Regions from separate parts of the Corynebacterium nuruki S6-4 genome, predicted to be linked through region 1. Evidence: predicted binding sites of a transcription regulator. Region 1 holds the regulator's gene; the other holds the start of a gene.
What was found. Region 1 encodes LexA, which represses DNA repair genes until DNA is damaged. Its sites were predicted from a motif close to CGAACANNTGTTCG; they were not measured.
Positions count from the first base shown of each region.

Region 2: FSW06_RS09160 (HNH endonuclease signature motif containing protein) is a predicted target of LexA. The motif match lies at 7,372-7,385, and genes of this name have one in related genera.

Region 1 is NZ_CP042429.1:451,641-461,071, forward strand. Features, by position in the region: gene hflX (GTPase HflX) at 1-966, shown strand, start outside; gene FSW06_RS02020 (uracil-xanthine permease family protein) at 1,001-2,368, shown strand; gene FSW06_RS02025 (HPr family phosphocarrier protein) at 2,410-2,676, opposite strand; gene FSW06_RS02030 (DeoR/GlpR family DNA-binding transcription regulator) at 2,797-3,576, opposite strand; gene ptsP (phosphoenolpyruvate--protein phosphotransferase) at 3,752-5,485, shown strand; gene lexA (transcriptional repressor LexA) at 5,861-6,637, opposite strand; gene FSW06_RS02045 (LysM peptidoglycan-binding domain-containing protein) at 6,933-7,535, shown strand; gene nrdR (transcriptional regulator NrdR) at 7,621-8,139, shown strand; gene hrpA (ATP-dependent RNA helicase HrpA) at 8,172-9,431, opposite strand, start outside.
Region 2 is NZ_CP042429.1:2,049,103-2,058,533, reverse strand. Features, by position in the region: gene FSW06_RS09175 (YhgE/Pip domain-containing protein) at 1-2,413, shown strand, start outside; gene FSW06_RS09170 (YhgE/Pip domain-containing protein) at 2,410-4,548, shown strand; gene FSW06_RS09165 (lipase family protein) at 4,560-5,846, opposite strand; gene FSW06_RS09160 (HNH endonuclease signature motif containing protein) at 5,893-7,290, opposite strand; gene FSW06_RS09155 (oxidoreductase) at 7,439-8,563, shown strand; gene ctaD (aa3-type cytochrome oxidase subunit I) at 8,624-9,431, shown strand, end outside.

The DNA of each region.
Region 1 (9,431 bases):
CTCGACATCTTCGCCCAGCACGCGAAGTCCAGGGAAGGCAAGGCGCAGGTCCAGCTCGCCCAGCTGGAGTACCTCATCACCCGGGTCCGTGGCTGGGGCGGGGCACTGTCCCGGCAGGCCGGTGGCCGGGCCGGTTCCAACGGCGGCGTGGGACTGCGCGGTCCCGGTGAGACGAAGATCGAGGCCGACCGTCGACGGATCCGCACGGACATGGCACGGCTGCGCCGGGAGATCGCCGGGATGAAGAAGGCGCGCGAGACCAAGCGTCGCCGGCGGGACGCCTCCGCCGTCGCCCAGGTCGCCATCGCCGGCTACACCAACGCGGGGAAATCCTCCCTGCTCAACGCCCTGACCGGCGCCGGCGTCCTCGTCGAGGACGCGCTGTTCGCCACCCTGGACCCCACGACCCGCCGTGCCTCCCTGAAAGACGGCAGGACCGTGGTGTTCTCCGACACGGTCGGCTTCATCCGCTTCCTGCCCACCCAGCTCGTCGAGGCGTTCCGGTCGACCCTGGAGGAGGTGATGGCCGCCGACGTGGTGCTGCACGTCGTCGATGGTTCCGACCCGTTCCCCATGGAGCAGATCGCCGCGGTCAACTCCGTCATCGGCGACATCGCCGCCGAGACCGGTGAGGACGCCCCGCCGGAGATCCTCGTGGTCAACAAGGTGGACGCCGCAGACCCACTGGTCCTCGCCGAGCTCCGCAGCCGGCTCGACGACGTCGTCTTCGTCTCCGCGGCCACCGGTGAGGGCATCGCCGAACTCGAGAGCAGGCTGGAACTGTTCCTCAACTCGCTGGACACCCGCGTCCGGCTGCACATCCCCTTCGACCGTGGCGATGTCGTCGCCCGGGTGCACGAGTACGGGACGGTGCTCTCCGAGGAGTACACCGCCGACGGCACGGACATCGATGTCCGGCTGCCCCCGGTGACCGCCCGCGAACTGGCGGAGTTCCGGGCGGACTGAGCGCCCTGCGGAGGGCCGGTTTAGGATCATCCGCATGACATCTCACGAGCGAGAATCCGCGACCACCGGTGCGCGGCGGGGCTGGGGCTGGTCCCTCCACGGTGACGGCCGGCACGTCCGACCCGGTGCCGTCGTCGCCCCCGACGAACGGCTGAGCTGGCCCCGTACCGTCGGCATCGGCATGCAGCACGTCATCGCCATGTTCGGGTCGACCCTGCTGGTCCCCACCATCACAGGTTTCCCGGTCAACACGACCCTGCTGTTCTCCGGGCTGGGCACACTGATCTTCCTGCTGGCCACCCGGAACCGGGTGCCGTCGTATCTCGGCAGTTCCTTCGCCTTCATCGCCCCGCTGACGGCGTCCCAGGCCGACGGATTCCCCGCCCAGCTCGGCGGCATCGTCGTCGTCGGCGTGGTGCTCTTCGTCATCGGTCTGATCGTCAAGGCGGCGGGGCGTCGTGTCATCGACGCCGTCATGCCGCCGGCGGTGACCGGCGCCATCGTCGCGATGATCGGCCTGAACCTCGCCCCCAGTGCGGCGGAGAACTTCGGGACGCAGCCGCTGGTCGCCGCCGTGACCCTCGCCGCGGTCCTGCTGTTCACCCTGGCCGGCCGAGGCATGGTCGGCCGCCTCGGCATCCTGTTCGGTGTCGTCGTCGGCTGGCTGTTCGCCGTGGCGACCGGGAACCTCGCCGACGGCGCCGGGGACACGATCCGGGAGGCGTCCTGGATCGGCCTGCCGCACTTCGACACCCCGGAGTTCCAGCTCAACGCGATCCTGCTGACCCTCCCGGTCATCGTCGTCCTCATCGCCGAGAACGTCGGCCACGTGAAGGCCGTGTCCGGGATGACGGGCCGCGATCTCGACGACGAGCAGGGGCCGGCACTGATGGCGGACGGTGTGTCCACCGCCCTCGCCGGCATGTTCGGTGGTTCGGGCACGACCACCTACGCGGAGAACATCGGTGTGATGGCCGCGACCCGGGTGTACTCCACCGCCGCCTACTGGGTGGCCGGTGTCACCGCGGCGGCCCTCGCCTTCGTCCCGAAGTTCGGGGCCGTGATCCAGACGATCCCGGTCGGCGTCCTCGGCGGCGCGGCGATGGTGCTCTACGGCATGATCGGGCTGCTGGGCATCCGCATCTGGGCGGAGAACGGGGTGAACCTGGCGCACCCGCTGAACCTGTCGACGGCGGCGGTCGCGCTCATCGCCGGGATCGGCAACCTCACCCTGAGCTTCGGCGACCTGACCCTGGAGGGGATCGCCTGGGGTGCCGTCGGCATGATCATCGGCTACCCGCTGCTGAAGTGGATCTACGAGCATGTCGGGGAGGGGCGCGAACCCCTGGTCCGGACCTACCTCACACCGCACATGACCCGGGACGGGGTCCGGGAGAAGTAGCTGTCCCGCCCGGACGCCCGCCCGGCGTCCAGTTCGTCGTGTTATTCGTCGTCGAGGTTCTTCTCGACGAGGGCGGCGATGGCCTCGACGGCGTCCGCGTTGTCGGAGCTGACGGTCACCTGGTCACCGTGCTCGGCACCCAGGGCCATGATCATCAGCGAGGAGGAGGCGTCCGACGGCTCCTCGTCGTCGCCGACGAGGGCGAGCAGGATCTCGTCGTCATAGGCGGCCGCAGCCTCGGAGATGACGGTCGCGGGGCGGGCGTGGAGGCCGACGGTGGAACCGACGGTGACGGTCTTCGAAGCCATGGCAGAAATCCTTTTCGTGGGGGAGTCCGTCGCGGAGCCGGACGGTCCGGGGATCCGGCGACGGGTGGTCGGGTCTGACGGCCCCAGCGTAGCGGAGCGGCGTCCGGTCGTGCACCGGCCTCAGTTACCGAGGACGGCGATGCCGGCGTCCCGGAACGAATCCAGGTAGCGGTCGGGGGCACCGTCGTCGGTGACGATGACGTCGACCTCGTCGACGGTGGCGAAGCTCACCAGGTAGTCCCGCCCGAATTTCGTCGAGTCGCACATCGCCACGACCATCGCCGCATTGGCGATCATGGCCCGCTTCACCGCGGCCTCCTGGGCGTCCGTCGTGGACAGGCCGTGTTCCAGTGACAGGGCGTTGGTGCCGATGAAGGCGACCTCGGCATGCTGCACGGCGAGGGCGCGCAACGTCGTGTCACCGATGACCGCCTGGGTGTTGGGGCGGATCCTGCCGCCGAGCAGCTCGACCTTCTCGATGCCGGCGGCGCCGAGCCGGACGGCGATCGGGAGGCAGTTGGTGAGGAACGAGACCTCCGGGCTGACCCGCGAGGGATCCTCGGCGATGGCGTCGGCGAGCATGGCGGTCGTCGAGCCGGCGTCGAGGAAGACGAGGCCGGCGTCCGGCAGCAGTCCGACGGCGGCGCGGCCGATGCTGATCTTCGCCGCCGTGGACGTCGAACTCCGGACGTCGAGGGGGGTCTGGCGCGTCTGGTAGTCGTTGCTGGGGACGGCCCCGCCGTGGACCCGGTGCAGGGCACCGTCGTCGTCGAGGACGGTGAGGTCCCGGCGGATGGTCTCCGGGGTGACGTTGAAACGCTCCGCGAGTTCGACGACGGTGACCCGGCCGTTCACGGCGGTGAGTGAGGCGATCTGCCGGCGACGTTCTTCAGAATTCACACCCCTCATCCTATGGGGTGGGGGTGGTCAAGGGTGGGGGATGAGGGGGTGAGGGCACCCGCCGGGTGGGGGTAGTGTGGGGCGCGATAACGAACCGCGCGACACTCTGTCGTCCCTGTCACCAGGGGTGGGACGCCCCACCCCGGGGCAGCGGCGCAGATTTCTGGAGGCCACTGTGACCACGTCAGATCCCGTCCACGATGCTGATTCCGCCACTGAAGAGGTCGGTGTGCCGGCGCTGCTGAGGGGCAAGCCGGTGGTCCCGGGGGCGGTCACTGCCCCGGTGACCTGGGTGACCGCCCGGCCGGCGCTGCCCGGACCGGACGCGACGGTGCCCGAGGACCGGCGGGACGCCGAATTCGCCGCCTTCACCGCCGCCGTGGACGCCGTCGCGGACCGGCTGTCCGGGCGCGCGGAGACCGTGGACGGGCACGCCCGGCAGGTCCTCGAGGCGACGGTGGCCATCGCCCGCGACCGTGCCTGGGCGAAGAAGGTGAAGAAGTCGGTCGCCGGGGGACAGGCCGCCGACTATGCGGTCCGGCAGGCCACCGACGACTTCGTCGCCATGTTCGTCAAGGCGGGCGGGGTGATGGCGGACCGGGTGACCGACCTGCGGGACGTGCGGGACCGGGTGATCGCCGAACTGCACGGTGAGCCGGAGCCGGGCGTCCCGGTGGTCGACGCCCCGCATGTGCTGTTCGCCGACGATCTCGCACCGGCGGACACCGCCACCCTCGACCCGTCCCTGATCGTGGCGGTCGTCACCGAGAAGGGCGGGGCGACGAGCCACACCGCCATCATCGCCCGACAGCTCAACATCCCGTGCGTGGTCGCGGTCGGCGCGGATCTGCGGGCCATCCCGGCGGACACCCCCGTACTCGTCGACGCGTCGGCCGGCACGGTGGAGACCGGTGTGCCGGCGGATGAGGCACAGCGCCGGGTCGCCGAGGCGGCGGACCGGGCGGCGCGGATCAGCAGCTGGACCGGTCCCTGTGCGACCGCTGACGGTCACCGGGTTCAGTTGCTGGCGAATGTGCAGGACGGCGCGACGGCACGGCAGGCCGCCGCCTCCGTGGCGGAGGGGGTCGGCCTGTTCCGCACCGAGCTGTGCTTCCTCAGTGAGACGAGTGAACCCTCGGTGGAGGACCAGGCGGCGCGGTATGCGGAGGTGTTCGCCGCGTTCCCGGAGGGGAAGGTGGTGGTCCGCACCCTCGACGCCGGGTCGGACAAGCCGGTGCCGTTCGTCAACGCCGAGGACGAGGAGAACCCGGCCCTCGGTGTCCGTGGACTGCGGATCGCCCGGGGGAATCAGGAGCTGCTGGAACGTCAGTTGGACGGTATCGCTCTGGCCCTGTCGCAGACGGAGCGCCGTGGCCCGGACGCGCAGGCGTGGGTGATGGCACCGATGGTGGCGACGGTGCATGAGGCGGCGTGGTTCGCCGAGCTGTGCCATGCCCGGGGGCTCACCGCCGGCGCGATGATCGAGGTGCCGGCGGCGGCGCTGCTGGCGGAGAAGATGATGCGCCACCTGGATTTCGTCTCGATCGGGACCAATGACCTGACCCAGTACACGATGGCGGCGGACCGGCTGTCGGCGTCGCTGGCCTATCTCACGGATCCGTGGCAGCCGGCTGTGCTGCGGCTGGTGCACACCACCTGCCGGGCGGGTTCCGCGGCGAAGACCGCGGTGGGCGTGTGCGGCGAGGCTGCCGCGGACCCGCTGCTGGCCTGTGTACTCACCGGTCTCGGGGTGACGTCCCTGTCGGCGGCGACGCCCGCACTCGCAGCGGTCGGTACCCAGCTCGGTGAGGTCGATTTCGTCACATGCCGCGACATGGCCGCCGCCGCACTCGACGCCGACGGCGCGGAGGAGGCCCGGATCGCGGCCGCCGCGGTCATCGGTCTCTAGCTTCCGCCCGCTGGGTCCCTGTGGCCCCCGGTACTGCTGGGCCCGGTACTTCCGTGGCCTTGTGATCCTGCGACCCTGCGCTCCTGCGCTCGACCCGCACGTCCAGGGGCGGTTGCGGACGTCGCCGGTGTCGGTTTTGAGAACCCAGGGGTCGGTCGCATCCTGGCCCGGTCGGGTTCGCGAGCCCAGGTGCTGTCCTGGGGCAGGAAACTCGACCCGTCGGTTCGTTCCGCGGACATGAACCTGTCGGTTCGTTCCGCGGACATCGGGTTCGAAGCCGGGATCAGGGTCGGGCTCAGGGTCGGGCCCGGGGGTCCTTTCCCGCGTCATCCCGGTGGTCGCGACCGGGTGCCACGACATCCCCGGGACGGCCACCTAGATCTTGCGGAGCACGGCGACGACCCGGCCGAGGATCTCGGCGTCGTCGCCGCGGATCGGCTCGTACAGTGCATTGTGGGGGATGAGCCAGGCGTGGCCGGCGTCCCGCTGGAACTCCTTGACCGTGGCTTCGCCGTCGATCATGGCGGCCACGAACTCGCCGAGCTCGGCGGTGTTCTGGGACCGGACCACCACCCAGTCACCGTTGTAGATGCCGGCATCCTGCATGGAGTTGCCGACGACCTGGAGGAGGAAGAGCTCGCCACCGCCGACGAGCTCCTGCGGCAGGGGGAAGTGGGCCTCGACATGCTCCTCGGCGAGGATCGGGGCGCCGGCGGCGATCTGGCCGACGACGGGGACGTAGGCCGGGGTCGGCATTGAGTCGTCGACGGCCGCGGCGGACATCGGTTTACGGCCCGGTCGGGGAGCGGACGAGATGTCCTCCGGACTGCCGTCGAAGGACCGGATGTCCACGGCACGGGGCTTGTTGTCCTCACGACGGAGGTAGCCCTTCCGCTCAAGTTCCTTGAGGTGGTAGGAGACCGAGGAGGTCGAGTTCAGGCCGACCGCGTCGCAGATCTCGCGGATGCTGGGCGGGTAGCCGCTGAACCGGATCGCGTCCTTGATGACCTCGAGGATCCGTCGCTGCCGGTCGGAGAGCTTCTCCCGCCCCTGCGGATCGTCGTGGGTCCCCTTGGCGGACAGTGACCCCTTCGGCCTGCCCCGCTTGCGTCCGCCCGTGGGTGTCCCCGTCGGCTGCTGTGTGTCTGCCATGATCCCTCACTCCTGGACTGGGTCAATCTGTGGCCCGTCGCCGCCGGCGCCGGGTAGTCCCCTCTGACCCTACAGGACGGCGAGCGGTTTTCCCACCAAGATGTTCGAAATATTCCCGCGGGCTGTGGACAGTCTCGAACGGGTGTGCTACCTTCGCGTTCGACGGCGTCATTTCGAACAGAGGTTCCATGTTCGATGGCCGCTGACGGTCCGGTGTCCGGTGCCGGTGGTCTGATGACCGGCATCGGCGCTGCACCGTCAGTGCGGACGCACCGAGCAGAAGGAGATTGCCACCATGGCTGCACCAGTTGTCTATCCGGTCCGGTTGACCGACTACCGTGACCGCCCCGTGACCCCGTCGGCCCGGATCCACGGCACCGGCCGGGTGCGGCGGTACCGGGATGCGGACACCGGTACGGGGAGTTCGAACACCGCGGGATGCGGTGAGGCGGTCCGTCCGACCCCCGCGGCGCGGGCCCGGCTCCGGATGCGGACCACCCGGCAGGAACGCCCGTTCGACGTCGGGGGACGGGCCGTCGCACTGCGCCGGCGGATCTGGTCCGTCGCACAGTCGCCCGGCGGCGTGCTGCTGTCCTTCGCCACCGCGCTCCTGCTCGCGTGCGGGGTGCCGGTCCTCACCGGGTCCCTGGACGGGGATGCCGGACAGGGGCCGGAACCGGCGGTCGCCGCGGCGACGGTGGACGACGGGACAGCCCCCGGCGGGCCCGGCACACCGCACTATGTCCGGGTCGCGGAGGGGCAGAGCCTCTACGACATCGCCCGCTCACAGGCGCCGGACATCGCGGTCGGGGAGGCGATGGCCGCTCTCTCCGACCTCAATGATCTGGGGGACCGGGACCCGCGTCCGGGCACGTTACTGTCCGTCCCGCAGTGGTGACCGGCACGGAAGTGCGGCCCTGCGGGCACGGACGGCTAGGATGGTGGCGTTTCTGACCGCCACCCGATTTTCAAGGACGTCGCCCATGCTGTGCCCCTCCTGCCGTTCCGAGCAGTCGCGGGTGGTCGATTCCCGCACCGTGGACTCAGGGTCGGCGATCCGCCGCCGGCGTGAGTGCACCCGGTGCGGCACCCGGTTCACGACCATGGAGCGGTCGGTGCTGCTGGTGACCAAGCGCAACGGGGTCACCGAGGAGTTCAACCGGGACAAGCTCATCCGGGGTGTCGGCCGGGCATGTCAGGGGCTCGGGGTCTCCGGGGACGAGCTGAAGGTGCTCGCCCATGAGGTGGAGCAGTCGGTCCGCGCGACCCACGGCTCGCAGGTCGCCGCCAACGAGATCGGGCTCGCGATCCTCGACCCGCTGCGTCGGCTCAACGAGGTCGCCTATCTGCGCTTCGCCTCGGTCTACAAGTCCTTCCGTTCCGCCGACGATTTCGAGGAGGAGATCCGGTCACTGCGCGCCCTCCGGACCGGTGGGCCCGGACAGCCGGGGGACGGGACCGCCGCGGCGGGCGGGACGGCGGGCGACCGGCCCGTCAGCTGAGACCGGGGAGTCGACGCACCCGCCGCCCCGCGTCAGTGGATCTTCGCCAGTGCCTTGTGCACCCGCTGCACGCTCGCCGTGCGGGCGGTACCGAGGTGCTGGGCGAACAGCGAGACGCGCAGTTCCTCCACCAGCCACTCGACATCCTTGAGCTGCGGTGAGGCCGCCCGCGCCGACGGCAGGCGGTCGCGGGTCGCCTTGACGGCCTCGATGCAGCCGTTGACCTGGTCGGCGAGCTCGGCCTCCTTGTCGGGGTCCTGCTCCAGCAGGGTCAGCCGTTCCTGCATCGCCGCGACATAGCGGGGCACATGGCGCAGATGCGCCACACCGTTGCGGGCGATGCGGTGCGGGCCGAGGAAGAAGTCGAGCTGCCGGGACATGTCGTCGATGGACTCGCCGGACCACCCCTTCAGCTCTTCGCGCATGTCCGCGACGGCGAGGACGGCCGGGGCGACCGCCACCACCGTCTGACGGACGAGACCGGGGCCACGGTCGCGGGCGGCGGCGACCGCGTCGGCGCACCGTTCCGGGTCCCGCACGACCGGTCCGTACTCCTGCAGCAGCTGCCGGCAGGCGAGGACCCGGCAGTCGTCGACGACCGCCTCAGGACCACCGGACGGGTAGTTGTCCAGGGCCACCCGCTGGCGCAGCGGCAGTCCCTTCACCATCTGTTTCGTCGACACGGTGCAGTCCGCGAGCATGAGATCGAGGACGGCGGTGAACTGCTGTCCGGCTGCCGCGCGTTCGGTCGGGTACGCACGCAGGACGACCGACCCCTTCTCCACGACGAGAGCGGGATACGTGTCGACCGGCTGGCCGTCGACGAAGGTCTGGACCGACTCGGGGATCGTACCGATGCCGTCAGCGGTCCAGCTGTCCTCACGGGCGAGGATACCGGCGGCACTGCCGGCGCTCCCCGCGCCGCCGGAGCCGCCTGAACTGTCCCGGCCGGCCCGGTCCCCGGAACCCCGGCGCTTCCGTTTCCGGCCCGGGGTGTGGACCGCGGCATCGGTGGGTGCGGGCGCATTTCCCCGGGCCGCGGCGGCGGCGATGGACTGGGTGATCTCCCCGGCGAGCTCCCGCTGCAGGTCGGCGAGATCACGGCTGCGCGCGACGGTGTTGCCGCGCCGGTCCACCGCGGCGAAGATCATCCGCAGGTGGTCGGGGACCCGGGACCAGTCGAAGTCGGAGGCGCTGATCCCGGAGCCGCCGAGTGACCGGAGTGCATCGGCGAGCGCCTCGTCGACGGCCCCGTCGAAGGGGGTCATGCGCTGCAGTGCCGCACGGGCGAA
Region 2 (9,431 bases), 1.6 Mb from region 1:
GGACCCCTACGAGAACACGGGGCACATCGGGGTCGCGGTGGTCAACGAGGACGAGGGCGGCTCCTCCGCCCTCACCGGACCACTCGATGTCGGCAGTCAGCTCACGGACCAGCTGGCCGACAACGACCGGCTCGACTGGCGGTTCATGGACCGCGACGAGGCGGACGACCAGATCCGCCGTGGTGACGTGTACGCCACGGTCACCGTGCCCGCCGACTTCACCGCGGACATCCTCAGCATGTTCCAGGGCACCTACTCGCAGCCCACCCTGACCTACCGGGTCAACGAGAAGAAGAGCGCGATCGGCCCGAAGATCACCGACCAGGGCGCGACCACCCTCGACGAGACCATCAACTCGGTCGTCAAGGAGAAGATCGCCCGGGTCGTCACCGACCGGCTGCGCACCGCCGGCGGCACCCTCCAGGGCGACCTCTCCGGGGCGGGGCAGGGCGTGGCGGGCGCCTTCGACGAGACCACCGGCACCCTGTCCGCCGCCCGCGACGAGTTCACCCGCATCCGCGACAGCCTCGGCAACGCCCGGCCCACCATCACGAAGACGCAGGACGCCCTGCGCTCGGTGGACACCACCCTCGGTGACGCGGCGACGGCGCTCGGCCAGGTGCAGTCGGTGATGGGGACCGTGCAGAAACAGGTCGCCGACTTCTCCGGCGCGGCCACCGACGCCTACGTCGGGACGACGGACGCGCTGGCGGACGGGACCGCGCAGGCGGACGCCGCCGTCGCCGGGGTCACCGGCGAGCTCGAGCGCGCCGGGGCGGGCATTTCGACGGCGACGCGGGAGGCCTCCGGCCTCGTCGACCAGGGTGACCGGGCCGTGCGCCAGCTGCGGCAGCTGCTCGGTGACGCGTCCCTGCCCCCGGCGGCGGCCCAGCCGCTGCGCGACGCCCTCTCCGACCTGGAGGACCGCACCGCCTCCGACCGGGAGCTGCTCGACGGGCTGTCCGGACTGCAGGACGACGCCTCCGCCTCCCTCGACGCGGTCCACGGCGCCTCGGACGCCCTGGCCCGCGCCACCGGCGACACCCGCGACCGGGCCCGCGGCCTCAAGGACTCGGTCGGGGACTCCCTGCCCGCCCTCAACGCGGCGATCAGCCGGGTCAGCTCGACCGCCGGCGGATTCGCCGCCTCCCTGCAGTCGCAGCAGACCCTGGTCCGCCAGTCCGTCGGCCTGCTCGACGGCGTCGGCCGCCAGCTCGACGCCACCGGCGGGGTGCTGGACCGGGTCGGCGGCGAATTCTCCGGGATCGCGGACGGTCTGGCCACGGCGCGGACCGATGTCCTCGCCCTTGTCGCGGCGTCCCGCGACGGGGTGCTGGGGACCGTGACCTCACTGGATTCGGTCGGGGTCTCCCGGTTCGTCTCCACCCCCGCCGAGGTCGACAGTCACCCGGTGTACCCGGTCGACCACTACGGGTCGGGGATGGCGGCGCTGTTCACCAACCTGTCGCTGTGGATCGGCGCGTTCATGCTGATGATCATCTTCCGCACCGAGGTGGACACGGCCGGGATCCGCCGCCTCACCGTCGGCCAGGCCTACCGGGGCCGGTTGCTGCTGCTGGCGGCGCTGGCGGTGGGGCAGGGCCTCATCGTCGGCATCGGCGACCTGCTCATCGGGGTGGAGACGGTGAACCCGGCCGCCTTCGTCGGCACGGTGGTGCTCACCGGGCTGGCGTACCTCGGCATCGTCTACGGGCTGGTGTCCGCCTTCGGTCATATCGGCCGGGGGATCGCGGTGGTGCTCGCCTTCCTGCAGATCCCCGGGGCGTCCGGCATGTACCCGATCGAGATGACACCGGACTTCTTCCGGGCGATCTCGCCGTTCCTGCCGTTCACCTACGGTATCGACGCCCTGCGGGAGACCATCGGCGGATTCTACGGCGACCACTGGTGGCGGGCGACGGGGATCCTCGTGGGCATGGCGCTGGTCGCCGTGGTGGCCGGCGCCCTGCTCAGCCGCCGCCTGTCGCATGTCAAGGCCCTGGTCAACGGCCAGCTGAAGGCCGGCGGCCTCATCGTCAACGAGGAGGTGCAGGTCGTCGGCAGCAGTTACCGGCTGACGGACGTCATCCACGCGCTGCGTGACCGGGACGGCTACCGGGAGGAGGTCGACCGGCAGTGGCGTCCGGTGCGGGAGCACTATCCGGCGCTGCTGCGCACCACCATCGCCGTCGGCGTGGCCGGCGTGCTGGTCCTCGGGGTGCTCGCCCGGGTCATCGACGACCAGAAGGCGCTGTTCTTCGGCCTGGTGAGCCTGTGGCTCCTGCTGACCGTCGCGGTCATCGCCGGGCTGGAGTACATGCGGCAGAGTTTCGCGCGCGCCCGGGAGCTCTCCGAGCTGCCGACCGCGGACCTGCAGGACGCACTCACCGACGGTAAGGACACAGCATCATGAGGAACATCCTGCACATCGTGCGCGGCGACCTCCGCCGCATCCGCCGCAACGTCATGACCGCCGTCGTGGTGTTCGGGCTGATCATCATCCCACTGCTGTTCTCCTGCTTCAACGTGCTCGCCAGCTGGGACCCCTTCGGCCGCACCGACCAGCTCAGGATCGCCGTCGCCAGTGCCGACGAGGGCCACGAGAGTGATCTGGCGAACCTGCGCATCAACCTCGGCGACCAGGTGCTGTCGCAGCTCAGCCGCAACGACCAGATCGACTGGGTCGTCACCGACGAGGACACGGCCGTCGAGGGCACGAAATCGGGGGAGTACTACGCCTCGATCGTCCTGCCCCCGGACTTCAGCACCTCGATGCTGACCTTCTACCTCACCGGTACCGAACCCACGCACCTCGCGCTGTACACCAACGAGAAGAAGAACGCCCTGTCCACGGTCATCACCTCACAGGGCGCCGACGGGGTGATCACGCAGATCAACGACACCTTCACCCGCATCATCAGCGACGTGGGCCTCGGCGTGATCTCCTCCCTGTCGGACTACCTCGACAAGGACGACACGAAGGTCGCCCTCGACCGGATCCGGGACCGGGTGGCCGGGCTCGGCGACCGGCTGCATTCGGTGGCCGGCACGACCCGCTCCCTGACCGCCCTGCTGGATTCGACGAAACCGCTGCTGACCGGGGCGGACGACATCGCCCGGGCGGCGGGGGCCGACTTCGGTGACCCGGGGACCGACCTCGGCGGCGGATCCGGGGCGACCGCCGACCTCGGTTCGACACTGAAGGATGCGACGGACTCGCTGGAGACCGCGCTCACCGCGACGGGCGACAGTTACGCGGCGGTGGGTGACCGGCTCGGTGAGCTCTTCGACCGCGCCGGGTCCGCGGGGTCCGGGACGGCGGCGACGTTCACCACCCTGGCGGACCGGGTGCAGCAGCAGACCGATGCCCTCGCCGCCCTGCGTGACCGGGTGGCGGACGCGACGCCCGGCGGCGTCCCCGCCCTGGACGCGGCCGTGGACCGCAGTGCCGACCTGCACGACCGGCTGGCCCGCACCGCCGACGACATCACGGCGGGGACCACCTCGGCCGCCCAGTCGCGGCAGCGGACCGCGGACGCGCTGAACCGGGCCCGGCAGGCGGTGGACGGCGCGGTGGCCTCCTACCGGCAGGACCTGAAGCCGCAGCTCTCCCAGCTCGGCGGCACCCTGGACTCGCTCGGCCGGAGTGTCTCCGGCATCCGCGACGACCTCGACGGCATCACGGCGGGACTGTCCGGGTCGCCCGGATCGGTGCAGGGGGCGCTGGACCGGGCGCGCACCACCACCGCGACGCTCGCGGACCGGCTCGACGGGCACGCCGCCCGCTTCGCCGACCTGGAGAAGGCGTTGGCGACCGCGGGGGAGACCGGTGACTTCTCCCGGCTCGCCGCGATCGTCGGCGACGATCCGGACGCCCTGGCCTCGCAGCTCTCCGCGCCGGTCTCGGTGGAACGCGATCCGGTGTTCCCCGTCGCCAGCTTCGGCGCGGGGATGGCGCCGCTGTACACGGTGCTGGCGCTGTGGGTCGGCGCACTGCTCACCGTGGTGCTCGTCCGGACCTCGCCGCCGCGGGACCGGGAGTACACGCGGACGCAGGCCTACCTCGGCCGGTTCGGCCTGTTCGCGCTGATCGGGCTGGCGCAGAGCACCCTGGCGGTGGCCGGCCTCGTCGTCTTCGTGCAGATCGGTGCGGTCCACCCGTTCCTGCTGCTGGTCAGCGGCTGGGTGACGTCGGTGGTGTTCATGCTCATCGTCTACACACTCGTGCTGTCGTTCGGCAGTGCGGGCAAGGCACTGTCGGTGGTGCTGCTGGTCATCCAGGTCTCGGGTGCCGGCGGTGCCTATCCGCTGCCGCTGCTGCCCGGCTGGTTCCAGGCGGTGAGCCCGTGGCTGCCCGCCACCTACGCGATGGACGCCATGCGCGCCGCCATCGCGGGCATGTACCGGGGTGACCTGTGGATCAACCTGGGCATGCTGCTGCTGTTCGCGGTTCCGGCACTCATCCTGGGACTGTTCCTGCGGCGGTTCCTGGACGGCTACAACCGGTCGACGAATGCGGCGATCGAGAAGACGAAGGTCATGTCCTGACGGCTGCTGACTCACCGGCAGGTCGTCGGTGCCGGCTCCCCGTTGAAACGGTCGAGGATCCAGTCGAAGGCGGTGACCGAGTTCGTGATCATCGGCAGGGCGTGGTTCACGGCGTTCTTCTCACCGATCTGCGGCAGCGGGTCGGCGACGAACTGCACGGTGCCGCCGAGCCCGCAGTAGTCCGCGGCGAGCTGCTCGACCGGGGCGTGCGGGATGACGTCGTCGTGGTCGCCGCTGAGCAGCAGCATCGGGGCGTTCAGCGGCCGGGTGCCGAGCCGGTAGTCGGTGCTGGTGAAGATGGCGTTGACCTGCGGGTCGTCCCGCAGGATGTCGGCGAGGGAGCGGCCGTCCTGCGTCAGGGTGCGGGTGTCCAGGTTCTCCCACTTCTGCACCGAGTTGCCGATGCACTCGTCGGCGGTGGAGGCGAGGAACTCCTTCCCCTTGTCGTTGAGGTACCGGTCCATCAGCGGGCGGAGTTCGGCGTGCCGGGCGAGCGCGCCGTTGAGGGCGTAGCCGAGCACGCCGCCGATGAGGTGGTTGTCGAGGGCTTCGGTGACGCTGATGAGGTCCGAGGGTGGTGCCCCGGCGAAGGTGCCCTTCACGTTCAGCTCCGGGGCGTAGGTCCCGGCGAGTTCCGCGGCGCCGGCGGAGGCACCGCCGCCCTGCGAGTAGCCGTAGAAGGCGACGGGGAAGCCGGCGGGTACGGCGGCCCGGGCGGCGTCCAGTGCGGCGTGTCCCTCCTCGGTGTGGTTGACGTAGGTGTGCTGGCCGGGTGTGCCGAGGCCGATGAGGTCGGCGACGACGACCCGGACCCCCATGGCGGCGGCCGCCGCGTAGAACGGGTACTCGTAGTCGAGGTTGATCGGCCCGTCGGTGCCCTGGTCCATCGAGGCGACGAGCAGGCCTGCGCGGGACGGGGCGCACCCGTCCCCCGCGCCGCGGGTGCCGGGGGAGAAGACGATGGTCGGGGTGGGGCCCTGGCCGGTCCACGGTGCGGTGGGTTCGATGACGGTGCCGGACGTCGCGACGGGGGAGCCGTCCTGCGTCGTCGAGGTGTACAGGATCTTCTGCGCGCCGCCGAGCCCCTCGGCCAGGTGGGGGGTGTCCTGGCTGCGGATGAGCGTGCCGGGCGTGTCCGGGATCTCGGCCGGCGGGGTGTAGAAGGGGTCGGTCGCCGGCTGGGCGATGCTCGGGTCGGTATCCACCAGTGACGGCGGGACGCCGGGTGCCGCGACAGCGGTGCCGACGGTCAGCGCTGCTGCGGTGAGGGTTGTGAGGGCGGTGCGCAGGAATGTCATGGGAGGAAACTCTAAGACATGTTCCCTTCAGAAATGACTGTTTCCGTCAGAAGGGTACGACCTCCTCGACGGCGGCGCGGGTGGCGGCGTTCCACGCGTCACGGGCCGCTTGATGTTCGGCCCGGGTCTGTACCTTCCGTGCGAGGTCCCGGGCGAAGGTGGTGACAGCCTCCGCCATCGGTCCGGTCGGCACGGTGGTGACGGTGTGGCCGTCGTCGATGCTGGTGGCGCTGACGGTGCCGTCGGGGTGGCGGGTGTAGTCGACCAGGCCGCGCGTCTTGGCGTTGTGGCACCGGCGGCACAGGCTCTGCATCCGTTCGGTGTCCGTGCGGGGTTCACTGTCGTAGCGGTGGACGTGGTCCGTGTCCGCGGTGGCGGCGGGACTCTCGCACCCGGGGGCCCGGCAGGTGCCGTCGATGCCGGCCAGCAGGGCTTTCTGGTTGTCGGAGGCGAACCGGCCGTCATGGGCGGAGTGCGAGGGCACGGTGAGGTGGGTGACCCGGCGGGTCCACCGGTCGGTGGCGACACGGTTCAGCCACCGGTTCTCCAGGTGCATGGTGCCGCTGTCGATGTTCCGGTAGCAGTTGAGGGTCACCCGGACATCGTCGACGTGGCCGTGGCAGAGTTCGGCGAACGCGGTGGCGCGGGAGGACCCGTGGGCGGCGGCGACCGCGTCGACGATACGGGTGACACCGACCGCCTCGTCGGCCGGCAGCGTCACGTGGAAGACGGTGAAGTCGTCGTTGCGGGTGTCGACGGCGAAGTCGGTCTGCAGTTCAGGTGGTGGAACGTCCTGCGCCTCCGGGTCGAGGGGGAGTGCGGCGGGCTGGTGGGTTCCGACGATCTCGGTGGCCGCCCGCCGCAGGATGACGGGACCGGGGACGGCCTGCGCCGGGCGGGTGGGGGTGAGCAGGTCGGCGAGGTCGGCGTCCACCGCGGCGAGGTGGTCGTCGTCGACGGCGCAGGTGACGTCGGCGAGGATGCGCAGCAGGTCGAGGCTGAATGCACCGCAGGAGACCGCGGCGCCGGTGAGCGGCATACGGCTGAGCATCGTCCCGACATCGCAGTAGACCCGGGCCTTCGACCGGGTGACCCCGAGGCGGCGGGCCGCGTTGGCGGTGGTGCGGTGGACCTCGTCGGAGCCGTCGGGTGTCAGCGCGGCGGCGAGGGTGAGGTCGAGGAGGTTCGCGGCGGTCTTGGTCGTCGACAACAGGTCAGGGTTGTCCTGCGTGGCCCAGCCTACGGGCGCGGCAGGGTCGAGGGAGTGGTCCGGTCCGGGGCGTTCGGTGGTGAGGGCACCGTCGGGGTCGTCGAGGCAGTGGGCGTACAGGCCGAGCAGGGTGTCGTCCCCGTCGGTGAGGTCACTGACGATCCTGTCGAACAGGGCGTTGAACGCCATCTGATGGATGGTGGTGCGGTTCGGTGTGGAAACGGTGGTGGTCATGGCGTCCCCCTGGGGCTCATGATCTGTGGTGGAAGGTGCTTTCCGAGGTACTGCAGTCGACCATACATGCTAACCGGAAACAAAACAAGTGTTCGGGCGGAACTGTGTTCCGCCCCGACGGCGCCCGGGGCCGCGTAGGCTGCGTCCCATGACTGAACCAGAGTTCAACAAGCCGCTGACAGCCGGACGCATCCCGCTGGCCAACCGCATCGTCCAGGCCCCCATGGGCCGGCTGCGCGCCGACCCGCAGGGCCGACCCGGAGACCTCATGGCCGAGTTCTACCGGCAGCGTGCGGGCATGGGGCTCATCGTCTCCGACGGCACCTCCCCCAGCCGCGACGGCCGGGTGTTCGTCACCCAGCCCGGCCTCTACGACGACGCCCAGATCCCCGGCTGGCGGGCCGTCGCCGATGCCGTCCACACCGCCGGCGGCCACATCGTCGCCCAGCTCATGCACGCCGGCTGGAACACCCACGAGGACGTCACCGGCCTGCCCGTCGTCTCCGCCAGCGCCGTCGACCACCGCGGCTGGGCGCACGACGCCCGAGGCAACCGCCTGCCGTTCGCCACACCCGTGGCACTGGACGCCGCCGGGCTCGACCGGATCCGGGCCGACTTCGCCGCAGCCGCGCGCCGGGCGGTCGACGCCGGACTCGACGGCGTGGAACTGCACGCCGCCAACGGCTACCTGCTCCACTCCTTCCTCGCCCCGAACTCGAACATCCGGACCGACTCCTACGGCGGATCCCCGGCGAACCGCGCCCGCTTCGTCACCGAGGTCACCGCCGCCGTCGCCGCGGAGATCGGCGCCGACCGGGTGGGTGTGCGCATCAGCCCCGGCATGACCATCCAGGGCGCGGTCGAGGACGATGACGCGGTCGCCGCCGAGGCCTATGCGCACCTCATCGACGGGTTCAACGCACTCGGCGACGGGACCGGCATCGCCTACCTCAACCTCACGCAGCCCGACCTCGCCGGCGACCTGGCGACCGGCCTCCGCGACCGGTTCCACGGCCCCGTCTTCGCCAACCGCAACACCGGCACGAAGGTCGCGAGCACCCGGCAGGACGCCCTGGACATCCTCGCCCTCGGCTACGACGCCGCCGCGGTCGGACGCCCCGCGCTGGCCAACCCCGACCTCGTCGCCCGGTGGACGGCTGCGGAAACGGATGCGGAAACGGCCGAGAACACCCCGGACCCGAAGACCTTCTACTTCGGCGGTGCGAGCGGCTACACCGACTATCCGACATTGCAGGAGGTGACCACCCCTTAACAAAGCCTGCGTGGCGTACTATTGTGGGAGAAGGTATCCCGGAGAGGCCGGGACCGGGGTATGACGACCCCGGAGGAGGAACGGCTGTCGAGGAGGCCGATCGTGACCACCACCCTTCCCGCAAGCTCCACCCGCCCTGCCCCGCACGGCGGACGGTCCCGCAAGGGCGGACATGCATGGGACATCCTGACGACCACCGACCACAAGAAGCTCGGGATCATGTACATCATCATGTCCTTCGGCTTCTTCTTCGCCGCCGGACTGATGGCGCTGCTCATGCGCATCGAGCTGTTCCACCCCGGCCTGCAGTTCCTCTCCAACGAGCAGTACAACCAGCTGTTCACCATCCACGGCACGATCATGCTGCTGCTGTTCGGCACACCGATCGTCTGGGGCTTCGCCAACGCCGTCCTGCCGTTGCAGATCGGCGCACCCGACGTCGCCTTCCCCCGGCTCAACGCCTTCGGGTTCTGGATCACCCTGTTCGGCGGTCTCATGGTCCTCTCCGGCTTCCTCACCCCCGGCGGTGCCGCCGACTTCGGCTGGACCATGTACATGCCGCTGGCGGACGCCATCCACTCGCCGGGCGTCGGCTCGAACCTGTGGATCGTCGGGGTGGCGATGACGGGTATCGGCACCATCGCCTCGGCGATCAACATGATCACCACGACCATCTGCCTGCGGGCCCCGGGCATGACGATGTTCCGCATGCCGATCTTCACCTGGAACATCATGGTCACCGCCGTGATCTCCCTGCTGATCTTCCCGCTGCTGACCTCCGCCGCCCTCGGCGTGCTCTACGACCGGCTGCTCGGCGGCCACATCTACGACGCCGGCAACGGCGGCGCCATCCTCTGGCAGCACCTGT